DNA from 3 places in the Methylovorus sp. SPW-M1 genome. Region 3 is predicted to be linked to each of the others. Evidence: riboswitches for the same ligand, from Rfam matches in the RefSeq annotation. Region 3 holds a riboswitch; each other region holds the start of a gene.
What was found. Region 3 has a riboswitch for cobalamin ahead of ACWWD9_RS13585 (TonB-dependent receptor). Riboswitches for the same ligand answer to the same signal wherever they lie in the genome.
Positions count from the first base shown of each region.

Region 1: linked by a shared signal. The riboswitch ahead of ACWWD9_RS04365 (TonB-dependent receptor) and the one ahead of ACWWD9_RS13585 (TonB-dependent receptor) in region 3 are both predicted to bind cobalamin.
Region 2: linked by a shared signal. The riboswitch ahead of ACWWD9_RS08665 (ribonucleoside-diphosphate reductase subunit alpha) and the one ahead of ACWWD9_RS13585 (TonB-dependent receptor) in region 3 are both predicted to bind cobalamin.

Region 1 is NZ_CM132626.1:927,256-930,532, reverse strand. It holds gene ACWWD9_RS04375 (patatin-like phospholipase family protein) at 1-602, shown strand, start outside; gene ACWWD9_RS04370 (hypothetical protein) at 634-1,122, opposite strand; cobalamin riboswitch at 1,314-1,509, shown strand; gene ACWWD9_RS04365 (TonB-dependent receptor) at 1,626-3,277, shown strand, end outside.
Region 2 is NZ_CM132626.1:1,843,246-1,846,522, forward strand. It holds gene ACWWD9_RS08665 (ribonucleoside-diphosphate reductase subunit alpha) at 1-1,407, opposite strand, end outside; cobalamin riboswitch at 1,552-1,808, opposite strand; gene ACWWD9_RS08670 (EamA family transporter) at 2,022-2,894, shown strand; gene metE (5-methyltetrahydropteroyltriglutamate--homocysteine S-methyltransferase) at 2,983-3,277, opposite strand, start outside.
Region 3 is NZ_CM132626.1:2,849,773-2,853,049, reverse strand. It holds gene ACWWD9_RS13585 (TonB-dependent receptor) at 1-1,270, opposite strand, end outside; cobalamin riboswitch at 1,421-1,636, opposite strand; gene ACWWD9_RS13580 (hypothetical protein) at 1,723-1,953, shown strand; gene ACWWD9_RS13575 (cell division protein ZapA) at 1,950-2,255, shown strand; gene ACWWD9_RS13570 (DUF2237 family protein) at 2,548-2,907, opposite strand; gene ACWWD9_RS13565 (EVE domain-containing protein) at 3,047-3,277, shown strand, end outside.

The sequences.
Region 1 (3,277 bases), 1.0 Mb from region 3:
TTGAAGATGACGCGCTGCAGGACTGCCTGACCAACACCCTGATCACCAGCTATGACCTGCAAAACCGCGAGCCTATCTTTTTCAAGAGCTGGAAAGACGAACACAAACCGCTGCTGCTTAAGCACGTGGCGCGTGCCACATCAGCCGCGCCTACCTATTTTGAACCGACTCAGATCGAGGTGGCGGGCTCGCTGAAAACTCTGGTGGATGGTGGCGTATTTATCAATTCGCCCTCGGTATCGGCCTATGCCGAAGCCAAACGCATTTTCCCGGATGAAACCGAGTTTCTGCTGGTCTCGCTAGGCACTGGCGAGCTGATCAGGCCGATTACCTTTGATGAGGCGAAAGACTGGGGCAAGGCTGGCTGGGTGCTACCGCTGTTGAGTTGCATGTTTGATGGAGTGGCCGATGCCGCCAATTATCAGATGCAGATGATACTGGGCGACCATTACTACCGGCTGCAAACGGAATTGAGCATCGCCTCGGATGACATGGATAACGCCACCAAGGGCAATATTGAAAACCTGAAAGCGGAAGCTAAAAAACTGATCAAAGCCAACAAGGCCACGCTGGAGAAGATCTATCAGGCGCTGGCGCGCTAAGCGCTGCCATCGTCACCATGCAATATCCCGGCTAACTGCACAAGCGGGACAGAGAATCAAAATCAAAAGCCTGCCCGCTGATGCTCTTCTGAAATACATCCTGCTGCTGAATCCGCTGCGGGGTGTTGAAAGTCGCGCTATTCAGCTTGTCGATAAAGCCATCGTCCACCAGCATGGCACAAGCCAGGCTGCGGGAGTATTCCGACTTCAACACGGACAGCATCTGGGCATGCTCAAAATCAAACTCCACGATCTTTTGCAGCGATTTCGCATAGGTCGTTCTGACCGAAACCACCTGCGGCAAGCTGGAGGATTGCGCAATCAGCGGCTCAATATCATCGCGTATGCCATCCCGGTTTTTGTCTGGCCCCGAGAGTGGGCTGGTCTTGACCTCAGTATGCAACAAGGCAGCCGCCCAGCCGGGCAGTTTGTCGCAGGCCGATAGCGTCAACAGGAGTCCGGCAGCGCCAAATAGCGGCACCAGCCGGGCAAGCTTCGCGGATATAAACAGAAGGTTCATGCGCCCAATAATTAAGAGAGTTTCACGAGCTGAAAGGCCTCATGCAGCCAGATCAAGACTTATGCAGAAAGTATACAGCCCATGCAAAATCCGTCGATCCAGGGGTGACAGAATTGTCACCTTCTCCTGCCAAAGGCCCACTGCGCGCACCTCTTAACATTTCTTAATACTTATTCAAGCTTCCCCTTTATAATCTATGCACACTGCCAGGTGCCTGCCCTCTCGCTCGAGGGGAAAGGTGAAACGGGAAACAGGTGAAATGCCTGTGCTGCCCCCGCAACGGTAAGCGAGTATGGATGTGCCATCGACGCCACTGGGCCTTGTGCCTGGGAAGGCGGTGCATCAAGCCTCGCGAGCCCGGAGACCGGCCTGCCAGTCACGAAGGAACTACCGCGGGGCGCGGTGTTTGGGCAAGGCTGGTCAGCCATCTCATACTCTGGCTCTGTGGTTTTTCCATGATGAATCGGCATGCGGGGTCGCATGCGAACATTTAGGAAACGCCCATGAAACGTACTGCCATGGCGAGCCTGACCGGCTTGCTTTTTTCTTTGTCCGCTTACGCTGAAGATATTCAGCCGCTGGAAGAAGTCGAAGTATCCGCACAAAGCCTCAAACCCGAATCCCGCCTCAAACAGCCACTTTCCACCGGCAGCCGCCTCGGCCTGACGCCATTTGAAACGCCCGCCAGCATTGAGGCCGTGGATGCCGACACCATACGCCGCCGCGGCGATACCAGTATCCGTGAAGCCATATCACGCAGCACCGGTATCAGCGACATCAGCAATCTCGGCGTGGGCAATGCCTATTCAGCGCGCGGCTTTAGTGGCAATGATTCCATCGGTCAGGCAGAAGATGGCGTACGGCTCTTGACCGCCGCCAGCACGATCACGTTTCCCTCCGACACCTGGGGCTATGAACGCATCGAGGTGCTGCGCGGGCCAGCTTCGGTGTTGTTTGGCACCGGCACCGTAGGTGGCATCATCAACAGCATACGCAAGGCGCCGAGCCGGGATGCTTCATTTGAAGCACTGACCGGCTGGGGCAGCCGCGGCGAATACCGCGCTGGCGTGGGAGGCACCGGGGCCGTGGGCGAGATAGGCGCATTCCGCATTGATGCCTCCGCCACCGGCGGCAATGGCTATGTGGACCGTGGCGAGCATCAGAGCCGCAAGCTCATGAGCGGCCTGCAACTGGTGCCCAGCGATCATCTGCGCGTCGATTTCACCTTTGATCATAGCGAAGACTCCCCGACCACATACACCGGCATCCCTTTGCGCGATGGCCGCATCGACAGCAGCCTGCGCAAGCAGAATTACAACGTGCAAGACAGTGCCATGGATTTTGCCGATGACCGCCTGCGCGCCAAGGTGGAATGGGATATTTCAGATAGCCTGAAACTCACCAACATCAGCTACTGGTTTAACAGCCGCCGCCACTGGCGCAACCTGGAATACTATGCTCTCGATAGTGCCAGCAATACCGTAACGCGATCTGGCTATACCGAGATCAAACACCAGCTCAAGCAGCTGGGCAACCGCCTTGAACTGGCCAGCGTGGCCGATGCCTTCGGCCACAAGAACCGCTGGGTCATGGGCTGGGAAACCACGCGCGTGGATCTGCGTTATATCGACAACTTTTATGATGGCACGGATGGAAGTAACACCGTGCCGGCCAAGGGTTTTGCGCCGGGTTACTACTCCGATGCCGCGCTGGACCCGACCATCCCCGAATTCAAGGCACGCACCTTGCAAAACGCGCTGTTTGTGGAAGATGCGCTGGACCTGACCGAGCAGCTGAAGCTCACCGCAGGCTTGCGCCAGGACTGGATCAATGTCGATCATCAGAACTTGATCACCGGCGCTTCGTTCGACAAGGATTACTCGCCCTTTTCCTATCGCCTGGGCACGGTGTTCACCGCTACTCCTGGCCTGGCCGTGTATGGGCAATACAGCCAGGGCTCGGACCCGGTATCATCCATCGTCTCCTTACGTCCCGGCAGCAAAGCCTACAAGCTGACCACCGCCAAGCAGGCCGAAGTCGGCATCAAGCACATGCTGGATCAGGGCAAAGGCGAAGTGACGCTGGCGCTGTACCACATCGCCAAGGACGACATCCTGACACGCGACCCTGCCGATCAGCGGCTGACAGTGCAAGG
Region 2 (3,277 bases), 1.0 Mb from region 3:
GCGCTGCATAAAGAGGTCAGGAATCCAGTTGGCGGTGTTCATGTCGTGCGTGCGGCGGCGGTCGTCGCCGGTGTTCTTGCGCAGGTCCAGAAACTCCTCCAGGTCCAGATGCCAGCTTTCCAGATAGCCACACACCGCGCCCTTGCGCTTGCCGCCCTGATTCACCGCCACGGCGGTATCGTTGACGACTTTCAGGAAAGGAATCACGCCCTGGCTTTTGCCATTGGTGCCCTTGATGCGCGAGCCCAGCGCCCGCACTGGCGTCCAGTCGTTGCCCAGGCCACCGGCAAATTTTTGCAGCAGCGCGTTTTCCTTGATCGCCTGGTAAATGCCATCCAGATCATCGCTCACGGTGGTGAGGTAGCACGACGACAGCTGCGAATGGCGCGTGCCGCTGTTAAACAAGGTTGGGGTGGAGCTCATGAAATCAAAGCTGGACAGCACATGGTAAAACTCGATGGCGCGGCTTTCGCGGTCAATCTCGTTGATCGCCAGGCCCATGGCCACGCGCATGAAAAACACCTGCGGCAGCTCAATGCGGCGCTCTTCAATATGCAAAAAGTAGCGGTCATACAGCGTCTGCAAACCCAGGTAGCCAAACTGCAGATCGCGGTCGGCCACCAGTACGCTGGCAAGACGGCTGAGATCAAACTGCGCCAGGCGTTCATCCAGCAATTCGGCGGCAATGCCGGTCTTGATGTATTGCGGAAAATATTCGGCATAGCGCTGCGCCATGGCGGTATGGCTCACGGCTTCGCCCAGCACCTCGGCACGCACCAGGTCCAGCTGCAAACGGGCGGTGACGTAGTTATAGGCAGGCTCGCGCTCGATCAGGCTGCGTGCGGAGAGAATCAGCGCGCGGCGCACTTCGTCAAACGGCATGCCGTCGTACAGGTCACGCATGGCCTGCTCCACAATCACGGTGGGCTGCACGGCATCACCCAGATTCACGCAGGCCTCGGTCACCATGCTGAGCAGCAACTGCTGATCCAGCGGCACGCGCTTGCCATCCTGCAGCACATGCAGTGTGGGCGCAGGCGCTTGCTGGGCGGCGCGCTCGGCGGCGCGCTTCTCGCGGTACAGCACATAGGCGCGTGCCACGTCATGCTCGCCGGAGCGCATCAGCGCCAGCTCTACCTGATCCTGTATGTCTTCAATGTGGATGGAGCCACCGGCTGGCTTGCGGCGCACCAGGGCAGCCACCACGGTATCGGTCAGCGCCTGCACCTCGGTGCGCATATGGCTGGAAATAGTCGAGTGCTCGCCCGCCACCGCCAAAAATGCCTTGGTCAGCGCAATGGAAATCTTGTCGGCGGCAAACGGCACGGCCGCGCCATCACGGCGTATGACTTGCAAACTGGGGAGTGCAGCATTTAAAACCGGCTGCGCGGTATTGATATCATCCATCTACTTGGCTCCTATCAGGAGCGGGAGTCGGCAACCGACGTACGCAGGCGCAATGACATTGCATTGCCGCTGTACATCCACCACCAGGACCAGCAAGGGAGAAGGCGCAAACCTTCCATCTGCCGAGGACACCCCGCCTCAAACGCGTTGAAAAAATCCACGGCAGGTCTCCTGGCTCCCGGCCTTACGCTTGGCGCCTTCCCGAACCCCGGCAGGTTCAGTGGCTTCAGATGCCTTGCGCTACCAGACTGACATGACGTCAGCCCGATGGCTGGTTACAGTTGCGGGGGCAGCCCCGGCGTTGCATATCGGCGAGAAATATTCTGCAGACACACGCACCGGATTCCCTTTTAACTCGCGGTTTGAATCAAACCTTGAGGACCGTAGTGCTGGCAATGTAACACAATAGGGAGTGGTATCGTCAACAGGGAAATACAAAATATGGGCATAACGCCCTATGTACTCTGTGCGGAATCAAGCTATCGCCGCAAGCTAAAACGCCTGATGGCGCAGGCCCGGGCGACAAATATTTCAATCGCATGACATCCGCCCGCATAATGTCGGTTGTTGCCCTCCCCGGCATTTCATCCCCCAAAAAAAGAAAGTTGTTGTTCGTGGAAATCGCGTTCGTATTTGGCAGGCTGGTGTTTTCCATCCTCGCCAATGTCTATCAGAAAAAACTGTCGCAGCATCCGCTGCACCCCTTCTTCATGGTGGCGACCAGCTATGTGGTGCTGAGCGTGCTGGCGCTGCCGTTGGTGCCTGTGGTGCATGCCGTCGCTCTGCCGCAGGCGTTCTGGGTGAATGTCTTGCTGGCAGCCGTGCTGGATGTGGGTGGCTGGATGTTCATGGTGATGTCGCTCGCCAAAACCGATCTGTCGGTGTTTGGGCCGCTGAATGCTTACAAGGTGGTGATTTCCATGCTGCTCGCCATTGTGTTTCTGGGCGAGGTGCCTACCCTGCAGGGCTTTGCAGGCGTGGCCATCATTGTGGTGGGCAGTTTCTTTCTGATGCCTGCCAACGGTCAGCGCGAGGCCAACCGCATGCTGCTGTTGCTGAAGGAGCGCGGCGTGCAGGCGCGTTTTCTGTCCATATTGCTGTTTTCCATCGGCACGCTGTTCCTGAAAAACGCGGTGACGGATGGCGGGCCGCTGGCCACGCTGGTGTTCTGGTCGCTGCTGGGCTTGCCGCTGGTGATGCTGGCGAATCTGCTGTTTATACCCGCCAGTGTTAAAGAAAGCACCAAAACCTCGCTGTCGCATTTGCCCACGATTGCCAGCATAGGCGTCATGATTTTCATCATGCAGTACTGCACGCTGGTGCTGCTGTCGCACATGCTGGTGGCGTACACGCTGGCGCTGTTTCAGATGAGCATGGTGTTGCAGGTGCTGGTGGGCTATCAGGTGTTCAAGGAAAAAGACATTCTGCGCAAGCTGATCGCCGCCATCGTCATGATGCTGGGTAGCCTGCTGGTGATTAGCGCCTGACCAAGCCGGGCATTAAAAATGCCAACGGCCCACGCATGCATTGATACGTGGGCCGCTGGCAAGGGTTACACGAGCGATAATCCCGAGATCACGCCGCCTTGTGATTGAGCTTCTCGTGGCGGAGCTGACGTGCCGCGGCGACCATGTGTTGCAGGGCGGCAATGGTTTCCGGCCAGCCGCGGGTTTTAAGGCCGCAATCCGGATTCACCCACAAGCGCTCTACCGGGATCACCTCAATCGCACGCTTCAGCAAGGCGGTCATGGCATCCACACTCGGCACCCGCGGCGAGTGGATGTCATACACGCCGGGGCCGATGTCGTTGGGGTAATCAAACTCGCCAAAGCCATCCAGCAGCTCCATCGCCGAGCGCGACGTCTCAATG
Region 3 (3,277 bases):
GGAAGGCACTGTTGTAATTTGAAAAAATGCTCGCTTGTGGGCTTATTTTGTAATTCAAACCGACATCCCAAGCGTTCAAAAGCTGGCTGTCCTCCAGCTTGGTTCCCGGTTCTTTATATTCGTATTTTACTTGTTCACGGCGGGCGCCTGCTGAAAAAGTCCAGTCATTGATTCGCCATTCAGTCTGTAAAAACGCAGCTAAGTTGTCTTTGTCAGTTGAATTGTTTCCAAAGGTAGATTTTGTAATTCTGTTGCCTTGAAATTGTTGTAACCCACTCACTATGCTGAATAAGGGAGTTTGGTAAGTGATTGCCATGTCATTCGAGCGATAGTCATAATTGCCTGAGAAGCTAAAGAAGTCAGAGAGTTTGTCTTCCTGTATATGGTTTGCGGTGAATTTCCAATTCTCTGTAAGTTGGTAATCAATGCCGATACGCCAAGTATCGGAGTCCAGTGCTTGATGGGTGTAGGGTCTGCTGCCGCCGCTTTGGCGCGGATCAGCATTGAACTGTTCACGTGTAAGAGAGTTGTTATAGCGAATATCGTTGCGCGAACTGGTACCTTCAAAATTCAGACGAAGGCCATCAATGGGTTTAATCGCAAGCTTGATGTTTTGTGAGGTACCCGAGAATTTATCTTTATTGCCATTGATATCTTTTTTGCTGAAGCCATCATTGCTGTCATCAGTAGCTGTTGCAGACAGATCAAAATATTGCTCGGAAATGCCTGCTGCGACCGTGCCAGTTTTGCTTCCAAAATTTCCGGCAGATACGGTTGCTGACACTCCAGTACGGTTTTTTGTATAAATCTGGATAGTCCCTGCCATGGCGCCATCACCGTAAATAACCGAGCCGCTACCTTTGGTAATTTCAATACGATCAATATTGCTTAACGGTATGGCACCCAACATCGCGGGGTTCATGTCTATGCCATTCAGGCGTTGCCCATCAACAGTGACGACAATATTTTGATATCCATTTTCACTGCCGTATCCGCGCATATCAATGGCAGGCGTTATTTTGTTGCCAAAGTTAGAGAGCGTGGTCACCGAGGTGTGTTGAGCCAGATAATCATACAAGCTTGTAGCCCCAGAGTTTGAAATCATCTGCTGCGTATGGATCTCTGATGAATAGGTGGTTTCAGTATCTTTACGTTCCAGTTTGTTTGCGGTCACCAGTACGGTTCCGAATTCAAGACTGTCTTGAGCTTCCGCATGGACGCCCGTCGTAAACAGCAAGCCTATCGTACTTGCCAGTATGGTTTTGTTCATGAATACCCCTTTGTGTGCATGCGACCCCGCATGCGAGAAATAAAAAGGGAATACCGTGAGGGAAGCTGTTGAATCTATCCGGAACGAAGGCGCAATATGAAATTAAGTTACGTGCGATTCGCTGCGAAAACCGTCACCCCGCGGTATTGCCTGCTTGTGAGCTATCGGGCCGGTCTCCGGGCTTATACGTTTTGTTCATTCGCCTTCCCATGCATATGCACAGTGGCTTGTTGAATGAACCGCACGTAATTACCGTTGCGGGGGCAGCACAGGAATAGTTGCTCGATTAATCGTCAACGCACCTGTTTCCCAGTTTCACCCGGTTTGCAGAGCAGCAAATCGGGCACCAGATAACGTGCATAGGATTATACGTGATGCAAAAAATTTCACCAAAGTGAGATTAAAACTTAACGTGTTGTAATACTTTCAAAAATGCTCGTTAGCAGTTGACCATGCAAGCTTTTTACAATTATAGTGCCGATATGGAATCCGATCTGAAAGCCCTCGAAGACAAGGTAGGTGAGCTGGTGCAGCTTTACCATGCCGTGCGTTCGGAGAATCTGCAATTGCGTCAGGAGCTTGCCCAAAGCCGTGATGAATCTCGCCTTTTGAAAGAGCAAATGTCCAAGGCCGGCAGCCGGATCGAGGCTCTGTTAAGCCAATTGCCAGAAGGTAGCCTATGAGCGAAGTGCGTGCAGTTGATGTCAACATCATGGGGCGGGAGTTCAAGGTTTCCTGTACGGATGATGAGCGTGAAGGATTGATTTCAGCCGTCACGTATCTTGATCGCAAGATGCGTGAAATTCGCGATACCGGCAAGGTGATTGGCATTGAACGTATTGCGGTGATGGCTGCCCTCAACATGGCGCATGAGCTTTTGACTACCCGTAGCGGCGGCTTTGACATCGGGGATTTGAAGCGTAGAATGATGTCCATGCAGGAACAGATTGACGAGGCGATTGCCGAGCAAAACAAGTTGTTCTGATCAAAAATTTTCTTTTGCCATGTCTGTCATGGCGCCAGTTTGTTCCCTGCGGTATTGTTTAGGTCATAAATTCCTTGAACTAGTCTTTGGCATCGGTTTCGGTGTGTTGATTCACTGTTGAGCGCGCTCCTAATGTGGGTGTACCTGATGTGTTCCACGCTGTTACCACTTGAACCTTTTGGTTCAGGATGCTGGCCTGGGTGATGCTTGCGGGGAACTCCCACATTGCAAAAAGCACGTGATTCCAATGGAACCCCGTGCTTTTTTTATGGCGATGTCCTGATGATTTGGGTTATCGCAGTTCGTGGTATTTCAAATCTCCCAGACTCACAATCTCCAGCGCACGCTCGTGCGTGGCTTCCAGGATCACCGGCGGCGCAAACCCTGCCTCTGCAGCTTCATGCCAGCGGGCGGCGCACAAACACCAGCGGTCACCGGGTTTCAAGCCTTCAAATCCATATTCAGGTCGTGGCGTACTAAGGTCATTTCCCCGGGATTGGGAAAATGCCAGAAACTCTTCAGTGACTTGCGCGCAGACGGTGTGACTGCCTGTGTCTTCGGGGCCGGTTTCGCAGCAGCCGTTACGGGTGAAGCCGGTCAATGGTTGAGTGCTGCAGGATTGCAGCGGGGTACCTAACACGTTTTTTGCCATGGTGCAGTTCCTGTATCAGTGCTTGGTGTGGGTATACTCCTCGATCTTGAAATGCAGAACCGAGAAGCTGGTTGGGCTTTGACGTTACGCCATTGAGTTGGATTATCATACGTAAAACTGAACGTCATAGAGAAGAAAAATGCGATATTGGTTAATGAAGTCTGAGCCCGGCGATGTGTCGATTGATGATCTTGCCGGTTTTCCCAATCAAACGGTGGACTGGTATGGTGTCCGCAATTATCAGGCACGCAATTTCATGCGTGACCAGATGAAGGTCGGCGATGGCGTGCTGTTTTACCATTCCAACTGTGCCGAGCCTGGCATTGTCGGCATCGCCGAAGTGAGCCGGCTGGCCTATCCTGACCGGTTG